2 linked regions of the Gluconacetobacter diazotrophicus PA1 5 genome follow. Each later gene encodes a partner of the first gene's protein in a complex. Links are inferred from orthologs where the notes say so. Each region holds a gene or a part of one and is shown on either strand. Other genes may lie near its edges.

The links.
Region 2: the proteins of GDI_RS09970 (region 1) and tldD are in contact, whole or in part, in a solved structure (PDB 5NJ9), measured with the Escherichia coli proteins. The link is inferred for Gluconacetobacter diazotrophicus PA1 5 from one-to-one orthologs.

The regions. Positions count from the first base shown.
Region 1 is NC_010125.1:2,138,524-2,143,261, reverse strand. The notes cover bases 676-3,674. They hold GDI_RS09970 (TldD/PmbA family protein), read right to left. Parts: upstream 2,846-3,674; coding sequence 1,505-2,845; downstream 676-1,504. Other genes in these bases: GDI_RS09965 (M16 family metallopeptidase), read right to left, coding at 2,842-3,674; GDI_RS09975 (Tim44 domain-containing protein), read right to left, coding at 676-1,478. Outside these bases: more of GDI_RS09975, read right to left, coding at 516-675; more of GDI_RS09965, read right to left, coding at 3,675-4,107; thrC (threonine synthase), read right to left, coding at 4,172-4,738.
Region 2 is NC_010125.1:1,331,614-1,336,282, forward strand. What follows is about bases 1,072-4,001. They hold tldD (metalloprotease TldD), read right to left. Parts: upstream 3,302-4,001; coding sequence 1,841-3,301; downstream 1,072-1,840. Other genes in these bases: GDI_RS06340 (GNAT family N-acetyltransferase), read right to left, coding at 1,072-1,673; GDI_RS06350 (TonB-dependent receptor), read left to right, coding at 3,555-4,001. Also shown: GDI_RS06335 (pyridoxine 5'-phosphate synthase), read left to right, coding at 1-525; more of GDI_RS06340, read right to left, coding at 522-1,071; more of GDI_RS06350, read left to right, coding at 4,002-4,669. UniProt on the Escherichia coli protein: Metalloprotease involved in CcdA degradation. Suppresses the inhibitory activity of the carbon storage regulator (CsrA).

The DNA.
Region 1 (4,738 bases):
GCCCGAACTGAACCCGGTCGAAAATGTCTGGCAGTTCCTGCGCGCCAACTGGCTGTCCAACACCGTCTTCGACGGCATCGATCATATCATCGACGCCGCCTGTTCCGCCTGGAACAAGCTTGCCGCCCTGCCTGACACCATCCGATCCATCGGACTCAGGAAATGGGCACACACGGGTCAGTACCTATAACCGTTGGTATTAGAAATTGATGTGGCGTCCAGTGGGTTCGTATGCAAAATAAAAAAAGAATGGAGGTTGCGCCTCTGCGATCTGGACCGGTAATTGCCGGATCTCGTGATCGGTCGCGCTTATCCTGCCTCTGAAATTCGCGTGCGAATTTCAGAGATCGACAGGTCTTTCAGGTATTGATGTGTCCAGAGCAATTTATCAGACCAGACTCTGATAAAATGCTCCATTGCGTGGTTTTGCGGGCATTTTCACGGGATCAGGTGATTCACCTCATCGCGATCTGCCTTGCCTGTGAAATTCGCTCGCGAATTTCTGGGGGGAGGTACTACCGGCCCTGCTGGATCGCGGACAGCAGCCACGCCCCGCCGCGCGTCGGGCGGACGAAGGTCCAGAGTTCGGTCACCATCACCCGTTCTGTCGAACTGCCGTCGATGACCCGTCCCGTCATGTCGGTGGTGATGTCCACCATCGAATAGCGCATGGCCACGGTGGCGTAGTCGAAGCCGTTCTCGCTCCACGCTTCCGACAGGTCGCCCTGTTCGAAGCGCACGTCCGACACCACGTTGCGCGCGCCGCGGCTGGCCAGGTCGGACAACTGGGCGTTGAAATAGCCCACCATTTCGGGCGTCGCCATGTGTTGCAGCGCCGGCAGGTTCCGCTGGCTCCATGCCGCCTGGATATCCAGCAGCAGGCGCTGGAATGCCCGGTAATCGTCCGGCGTGATCGTGACCTGATCGGCGGACGGGCCCTGGCCATAGGGGGCGGCGGGCATGGGCGCCGTCCTGCGCGCGCCACCGCCGAACCGGCGCACCAGCCAGCCGACCAGCAGGAACAGCAGGACAAGCTGGATCAGGAAACCCAGGAAGCTGCCGCCGCCATGCAGCCCGCCCGCGATCCCGTGTCCGAACAGCACGCCGAACAGGCCCGCGCCCAGCAACCCGCCCAGGAACCCGTTGGCGAACGGATGCGGCCGGGCCGCGTAGGGCGAGCCGTACGGCACGCCATAGGGCGAGCGGGGAAAGGCCGACGGCGCGCCGCCATAGCCCGGGGCCGATCGCGGCATGATCGATTGCTGCATCGGCGCGGCGCCGTAGGGCGAGGTCGTCGTCGGGGCGGGGGCGCTATAGGTGCGCGATCCCCGGCTGCCCATCGACAGGCCGCTGCCCGGACGCGCGTCGGCGCCCTGCGGCAGGCCCAGCAGCGGCAGCGCGGCCAACGCGGTGCCCAGCAGCAGGATCGCCGCGCGACGGGGGCGGGGCGGACGGGCGGGCGTGGTCGGTGTGCTCATGGATCTGTCCATCCCGTATCGCTGGGTCAGGAACCGGCGATCATCAGATCGTCGATCCGGATCGTGGGCGCGTTGATGCCACGGCGGAATACCAGATCGTCCGCCAGGACCATGCGGGCAAACATGTCGTTCAGGTTGCCGGCGATGGTCAATTCGGCAACCGGTTCGGCCAGCGTGCCGCCACGGATCATGAAGCCGGAGGCGCCCCGGCTGTAATCGCCGGTCAGGCCGTTGATGGCCGATCCCATCAGTTCGGTCACGTAGATGCCCTCGGCAATGTCCGCCATCAGCGCGGCCGGTGTCACGGTGCCGGGCCGGGCATACAGGCTGCCCAGCGACGGTCCCGGAGGGGCCGTGGTCCCCCGGCTGGCCCGGCCGTTGCCGGGCAGCCCGACCTGCCGCGCGCTGCGGGAATCCAGCGCCCAGTTCATCAGTACCCCGTCCTGCACGATGACCAGTTCGCCCGCGCGCATGCCCTCGCCGTCGAACGGGTGGGCTGACAGGCCGCGCGACTGCGTCGGGTCGTCGATGATGTGGATGCCGGCCGGCATGATCCGCTGCCCCATCCGGTCCTTCAGGAACGAGGTGCCCCGGGCGATGGCGCTGCCGTTCACGGCCCCCGCCAGATGGCCCAGCAGGCTGGAGGATACGCGCGGGTCGAACACCACCGCCATGCTGCCGGTGCGCGGCCGGGTCGGGTTCAGCCGGGCCACCGCCTTCTCGCCGGCGCTGCGCCCGATCTTGGCGGGATCGTCCAGATCGGACAGATGCACCGTCGCGTGATAGTCGTAATCCCGCTGCATGCCGGTGCCCTGTCCGGCCAGGACGCTGGCCGACACCGAATGGCTGCTGCGGGCGTAGCGGCCGGAAAACCCGGCCGAGGTCATCAGGATGATGTCGGACAGGCCCGACGAGGCCGATCCGCCATTGCTGTTGGTGACGCCCGCGACCGATACCGCCGCGTCCTCGGCCGCGCGCGCGCGGTCCAGCAGGGCGGCGGTGTCGGGCTGCGCCGGGTCCAGCAGGTCCATCCCCGCCGCGTCCACGAAGCCCTGCACCGCGTCGGGGGACAGGCCGGAATGCGGGTCCTCGGGCACCACGCGGGCCATGGCCAGCGCCTGGGCGACCAGCGGGTCGAAGCGTTCCGGGTCCAGGCTGGTGGCCGAGACGATGGCCGAGCGGCGGCCGACGAAGACCCGCAGCCCCAGGTCGCTGGTCTCGGACCGTTCCAGGTCCTCGGTCCGGCCGTTGCGGACCTGCACGCCGTGCGTGGTCCGCGCCATGTAGACGGCATCCGCCGCGTCGGCACCGGCCGCCCGGGCCTTGCCGATCAGGGTGCCGAGGAGGTCGAGCGGATCGGTGCTCATGCCGCCAGGGCCTCGGCAATGGCGGCGATGCCGGGAATGTTGCGCACCGGCCCCAGCGAGGCCAGGGTGGGCTTGCCCCGGAACAGCCGCGTGGCCACCCGCCGCACGTCAGCGATGGTGACGGCGTTGATCCGCTCCACCGTTTCGGCGGTCGGGATCAGGCGGCCGAACACCTGCAACTGCCGCGCAAGCTGTTCGCACCGGCTGCCGGTGCTTTCCAGCGACATCAGCAGCGAGGACTTCAACTGCGCCCGGGCGCGGTTCAGCTCGTCCTGTCCGACATGGCCCTGCACCTTGCGCAACTCCTCCAGCGTGACGGGGATCAGTTCGTCGGCCTGGTCCTCGCCCGTGCCGGCATAGATGCCGAACAGGCCGCCATCGCGGAACGGAGCGTTGAAGGAATAGACCGAATAGACCAGCCCGCGCTTCTCGCGGATTTCCTGGAACAGGCGCGACGACATGCCGCCGCCCAGCAGGGTCGAGAGCAGCAGGACCGGATAGTAGTCCGGGTCGCCATAGCCCACCGACGGGAAGCCCAGCACCACATGGGCCTGGTCCAGTTCCTTCTCCTTGCGGAACTCGCCGCCCAGATAGCGGGAATCGAAGCCGGTCGAACTGTCCAGCGCCGGCAGGTCGCGGAAATGCCGTTCGGCCAGGGCCACCACATCGGCGTGGTGCAGGTTGCCCGCCGCCGCGATCACGGTGTTCGCGGTGGTGTAATGGGTGCGCATGTAGCGCATCAGGGTCTCGCGGCTCATGTCCTGGATCAGCGGTTCGGTGCCCAGGGTGGGGCGGCCCATCGGCTGTTCGGGGAAGGCGGTTTCCTGGAAATGGTCGAAGATGATGTCGTCGGGCGTGTCGTTCGCCTGGCCGATTTCCTGCAGGATCACGCCGCGCTCGCGCTCGACCTCGTCGGGGGCGAAGCTGCTGTGGGTCAGGATGTCGCCGATGATGTCGGCGCCCAGTGCCAGGTCCTCCTTCAGCAACTTGACGTAATAGGCCGTATGCTCGCGCGCGGTGTAGGCGTTGATATGGCCGCCCACGTTCTCGATTTCCTCGGCGATGCCGGCGGCGGTGCGGCTGTCCGTTCCCTTGAACGCCATGTGTTCCAGGAAGTGCGACACGCCGTTTTCCTCGGCATGCTCGTTGCACGTGCCGGCGGCGACATAGGCGCCGAACGACACGGTTTCCACGCGCTCCATGCGTTCGGTGACGACGGTCAGGCCGGAGGGAAGGCGGGTGACGTTGATCTGGTCGGTCATCAGGGTCCTGCGTGACGGTCCGGCCGGCGGGGCCGGACGTCCGAAGAGATGGGAAAAGGGCGGTTCAGGCGTTCTTCAGCACCGCCGCCCGAACCCGGTCCTCGACCACGTCCAGCCGCGCGGCCACGACTTCGTAACGTTCCGGCCGGTCGAATAGATCCGCAAGCGCCGGCGGCAGGGCCGGGCGGATGCCGGTCGCCTGTTCCATGGCGTCGGGGAACTTGGCCGGATGGGCGGTGGCCATCGCCACCATCGGAATGCCAGGTTCGCGGAACATCCGCCCGGCGGCGATCCCGATGGCGCTGTGCGGGTCGGCCAGATACTGGCTGGCGGCATGCAGGTTACGGATTTCGGTCTTCGTGTCCTGATCGTCAAGGGCCAGGGCGTGAAACAGGCCCGATGCCTGCCGCCACACCGGGTCGGGCACCGCCATGTGGCCGGTCTGGCGGAATTCGGTGACGATGCGCGCGCATGCCGCCGCATCGCGGTTCAGCAGTTCGAACAGCAGCCGCTCGAAATTCGAGGAGACCTGGATGTCCATCGACGGCGACAGGCTGGGCACCACGCCCTGCACGCTCATGTCGTTGTCGCGCAGGAAACGGGTCAGGATGTCGTTGCGGTTGGACCCCAC
Region 2 (4,669 bases), 810 kb from region 1 along the record:
GAACTGGCGGTGCCGCTGAACATGGAAATGGCCGCGACGGACGAAATGGTGGGCATCGCGCTGGCGCTGAAGCCGCACGCCTGCTGCATCGTCCCCGAACGCAGGGCGGAGGTCACGACCGAAGGCGGCCTGGATGTCGCCGGGCAGGCCGACGCGCTGGCCCCGCGCGTGCGTGCGCTGCGCGAGGCGGGTATTCGCGTGTCGATGTTCATCGACCCCGACCCGGCGCAGATCGCGTCCTCGGCCGCCATCGGCGCCGCCGTGGTGGAACTGCATACCGGTGCCTATGCCGAAAACCGGGCGGGGGAACTGGCGCGGTTGCGGCAGGGGGCGATCCTGGCGGCGCAGGCCGGGCTGGAAGTCCATGCCGGCCACGGCCTGACCTACGACAATGTCGGACCGATCGCGGCGCTGCCGCAGGTGGTCGAACTGAATATCGGCCATTTCCTGATCGGCCAGGCGATCTTCGACGGGCTGCCCGCGGTCATTGCCAGGATGCGGGAGGCGATGGAGAGGGGGGCCTAACCCAGGGCCTTCTCGTACACCCGATGCCGCTTGCAGGGCTCGGGCACGATGCGCTCGATCAGCCGGCGCATCGGCATGTTGGTTTCCAGGATCCAGCCCAGTTCGATCATGCGATAGGGCAGCGTGCGCCCCCGGCGCATCAGTTCGCCGATGATCAGCGCGGGCAGGATGGCGCCCAGCGCCGTGCCTTCCAGGTCCTTGCTGACGCCCAGCAGGATGACGCGGGCGGAATGGAAGCGGTGGCGCAGCAGCCGCGTGACCAGCCGGACCCAGCCCAGCGGCGACGGCGCGCCGCCCAGGTCGCCCACGATGTCGTAGACGTTGGGCACCACCAGGGCCACGGCCACGGGCTCGCCCTTCTGCTCGATCAGCACGTAATGTTCGGGCCGCAGCAGGGGCTTCATCTGCGCGACCATGGTGCTGATATCCTCGCGCGTCAGGTCGACGGCGCCCCAGCTCCGGCGCCAGGCGTCGTTGTACAGGCGGCGCAGGATCTCGGCATCCTCGGCCAGATGGCCCTTGCGCAGGCCGCGCGTGGTGACGGTGCCCAGCCGGCCCTCGCCCAGGCGCAGGCCGGACGGCAGGGGCAGCGCCGCCTCGGCCTCGGGCCCCACCTGCATCTGGTAGGCCACCACGTCCATCGCCTTGGCGAAGCCGCAGGCCTCGACCAGCTTCGGCAGCCAGTGCGGGTGCCACGGCATGGCGATCATGGGGGGCATCTGGTGGCCTTCCACCATCAGCCCGTATTCGCCGTTATAGTTCAGCAGGAACGGGCCGCGTGCCACCTCCGCCCCCTGCTCGCGCAGCCACGCGCAGGCCGCGTCCAGCAGGGCGGCCACCACCGCGGCGTCGTCGATCGCGTCCAGCGCGCCGAAAAAGCCGACAGCCCGGCCCTCGCGCGGGGCCACCAGGTCGTCGATCTGCGCCGAGACGCGGCCGACCGGCCGGCCGTCGCGCATCGCCAGGAACAGGCGGGCACGGCCGTGCCGGAAGAATGCGTTCTTCTTCGGTTCGACCAGGTCGCGCTGCTCCATGTCCAGCGGCGGGACATAGCCCGGCTGGCCCGCGTAAAGGCGGCGCGGCAGGGCGACGAACACCGAAAGCAGGCGCCTGCCCTCGACGGGCACGATCGTGACCGGGGCCGCCATGGCAGAAGAACGTTCAGTCGGCATGTACAAGTTCTGCAGCTATCCCGTTATCGCCCACTATTCCGGGCACTGGACATAAAAAGACAGCTCAGAACACACAGGTCGAGAGGGTGTAAAGTTAAGATTTATTTCAGTTCGTATCCTGGAACGAGCGCCGGGGCCGCCGGCTATTTCCCGGTTCCCCCCACCGTCAGGCCGGTCATCTTCAGCGTCGGCTGGCCCACGCCGACCGGCACGCCCTGCCCGCTCTTGCCGCAGGTGCCGACGCCGGGGTCCAGCGCCATGTCGCCGCCGATCATCGACACCCGGGTCATCGCGTCGGCACCGTTGCCGATCAGGGTGGCGCCGCGCACCGGGGCGGTGATCTTCCCGTCCTCGATCAGATAGGCTTCCGACGCCGCGAAGACGAACTTGCCCGAGGTGATGTCCACCTGGCCGCCGCCGAAATTGACCGCGTACAGCCCGCGCCGGGTGGAGCGGATCATGTCCTCGGTCGAGGCGTCGCCGCCCAGCATGATGGTGTTGGTCATGCGCGGCAGCGGCGCGTGGGCATAGGACTGGCGCCGCCCGTTGCCGGTAGGGCGCACGCCCATCAGCCGCGCGTTCATCCGGTCCTGGATGTAGCCGGTCAGGATGCCGTCCTCGATCATCACCGTGCGGCCCGACGGCGTGCCCTCGTCGTCGATGGTCAGGCTGCCGCGCCGGTCGGGCAGGGTGCCGTCATCGACCACGGTGACGCCCGGGGCGGCCACGCGCTGGCCCATCAGCCCGGCGAAGGCCGACGTGCCCTTGCGGTTGAAATCGCCCTCCAGCCCATGGCCCACGGCCTCGTGCAGCAGGATGCCGGGCCAGCCGGCGCCCAGCACGACCTCCATCTCGCCCGCCGGGGCCGGTACCGCGTCCAGGTTGACCAGCGCCATGCGCAGGGCCTCGTCCACCGCGCCCTTCCAGACGGCCTCGTCCAGCAGGCGGGTATAGGAATAGCGGCCGCCCAGGCCGTGGCCGCCGCTTTCGCGCCGCCCGTCCTTTTCCACCACCACCGACACGTTCAGCCGCACCAGGGGCCGCAGGTCGGCCACGCGCGCGCCGTCGGCGCGGATGATCTGCACCGCCTGCCATTCGGCGGCCAGCGAGGCCGAAACCTGCACCACCCGGGAATCGCGCCCCCGCGCGTAGGCGTCCAGCGCCGACAGCAGGGCGGCGCGCGACGCGAAATCGGTCTCGCCCAGCGGGTTGGTGTCGCCGTACAGGTGCCGGTTGGTGGCGTGGGGTGCCGCGGCCATGGTACCCGACCGGCCGGCGCGCACCTGCGTCACCGTGTCGGCCGCGCGCTTCAGGGCGGACTCGCTCAGTTCGTCGGCATGGGCGAAGCCGGTTTCCTCGCCCAGGATCGCCCGCAGCCCGAACCCCGACGACGTGTCGAACGTGGCCGACCGGATGACCCCGTCATCCAGCGAGATCATCTCGCTCTCGCGGTATTCCAGGAACAGCTCGCCGTCATCCATGCCTTCCAGCGTGCGGCGCACCAGCGCCTCGGCCTCGGCCCGGCCCAGGGTCGCCCCCGCACGGTCGAAGAACAGCCGGTCGGTCGCGGTCAGCGGGTTCAGGATCGGGGTGGTGGTGGGCATGGGGCACAAACTCCGGATGACGGCGTGGCCGGGTGGGCGTCGCCATCTTTTCATAATCGGATTCCGATGTGGGGCGAAACCGCCCGATTGACCAGTGCCCCTTCCACGGCGGTGTCTGCCTGGTCCTTTCCATCGGGCGGTGGGAAGCCGCAATCCCCGATTGACACGCTGTTACACTCTCGTTACGTGCTTGTTGAGAATGATTATCATTCGTGACAAATTATGTCAAATTTTGCGGGGCACGCCAGAATGATTGTCCACAGGAAATATCGCGTCGAAAAAATCCGGGGGGACCGTTTCCAATCTTACCCTCTGCGGTACCACCCTGCTGCTGGGGGCCCAGTCCGTCGCCCATGCTGCCGACACGCTGAAGCGCGACGAGAAAAAGAAGAAGACGCACGACCCCGCGATCCACCAGCAGGGTCGTCCGCTTCCGGCGCACGAGGAAATCGACGTCGTCGGGCAGTGGCAGCACCGGTCGCCCAAATTCACCGCCCCGCTGCTGGACACGCCCAAGAGCGTGACGATCATTTCACGCGAATTGCTGGACCAGACCGCATCCCACACGCTGGTCGACGCCCTGCGCAACGTCCCGGGCATCACGATGGGGGCGGGCGAAGGCGGGAACCCGGTCGGCGACCGGCCGTTCCTGCGCGGTTTCGATGCGCAGTCCAGCACGTTCGTCGACGGCCTTCGCGACGTCGGCGCGCAATCGCGCGAGACGTTCAACGTCGAGGCCGTGGAGGTCATCAAGGGCGATTCCGGCGCGATCAGCGGGCGGGCGGGTGCCGGCGGGTCCATCGTGATCGACAGCAAGATGCCCAGGCTGAAGAACTCGCTCGATGCCAGCCTGGGCTTCGGCAATGCCGGTTACAAGCGCGGGACGCTGGACGGCAACTGGCAGTTTTCGCGGACCGGCGCCTTCCGCCTGAACCTGATGGGCGACGACGAAAACAAGGCTGGTCGGGGACCCACAGAATTCAAGCGGTATGGGGTGGCGCCCTCGGTCTCGCTGGGGCTGGGCACGCCCGACCGGGTCACCCTGATGTATTACCACATGCAGAACGACGACCTGCCCGATGTCGGCATTCCCTACGACAATCCCACCTTCAACGCCCGCACCGACGGCGCCCCGCGCCTGATGACGGCCGGCAACGGCGCGCCCGTCAAGGTCCCGTTCGACACCTGGTACGGCCTGGTCAACCGCGATTCCGACCAGGATTCGATCGATATGGGCACGCTGCGGCTGGAGCACGATTTCAACAGCCACCTGCATATCCGCAACACGACGCGCTATTCCGAGACCAGCCAGAACGACCTGTGGACCATGCCGGACGACAGCCAGGGCAACATCTATTACGGCTATGT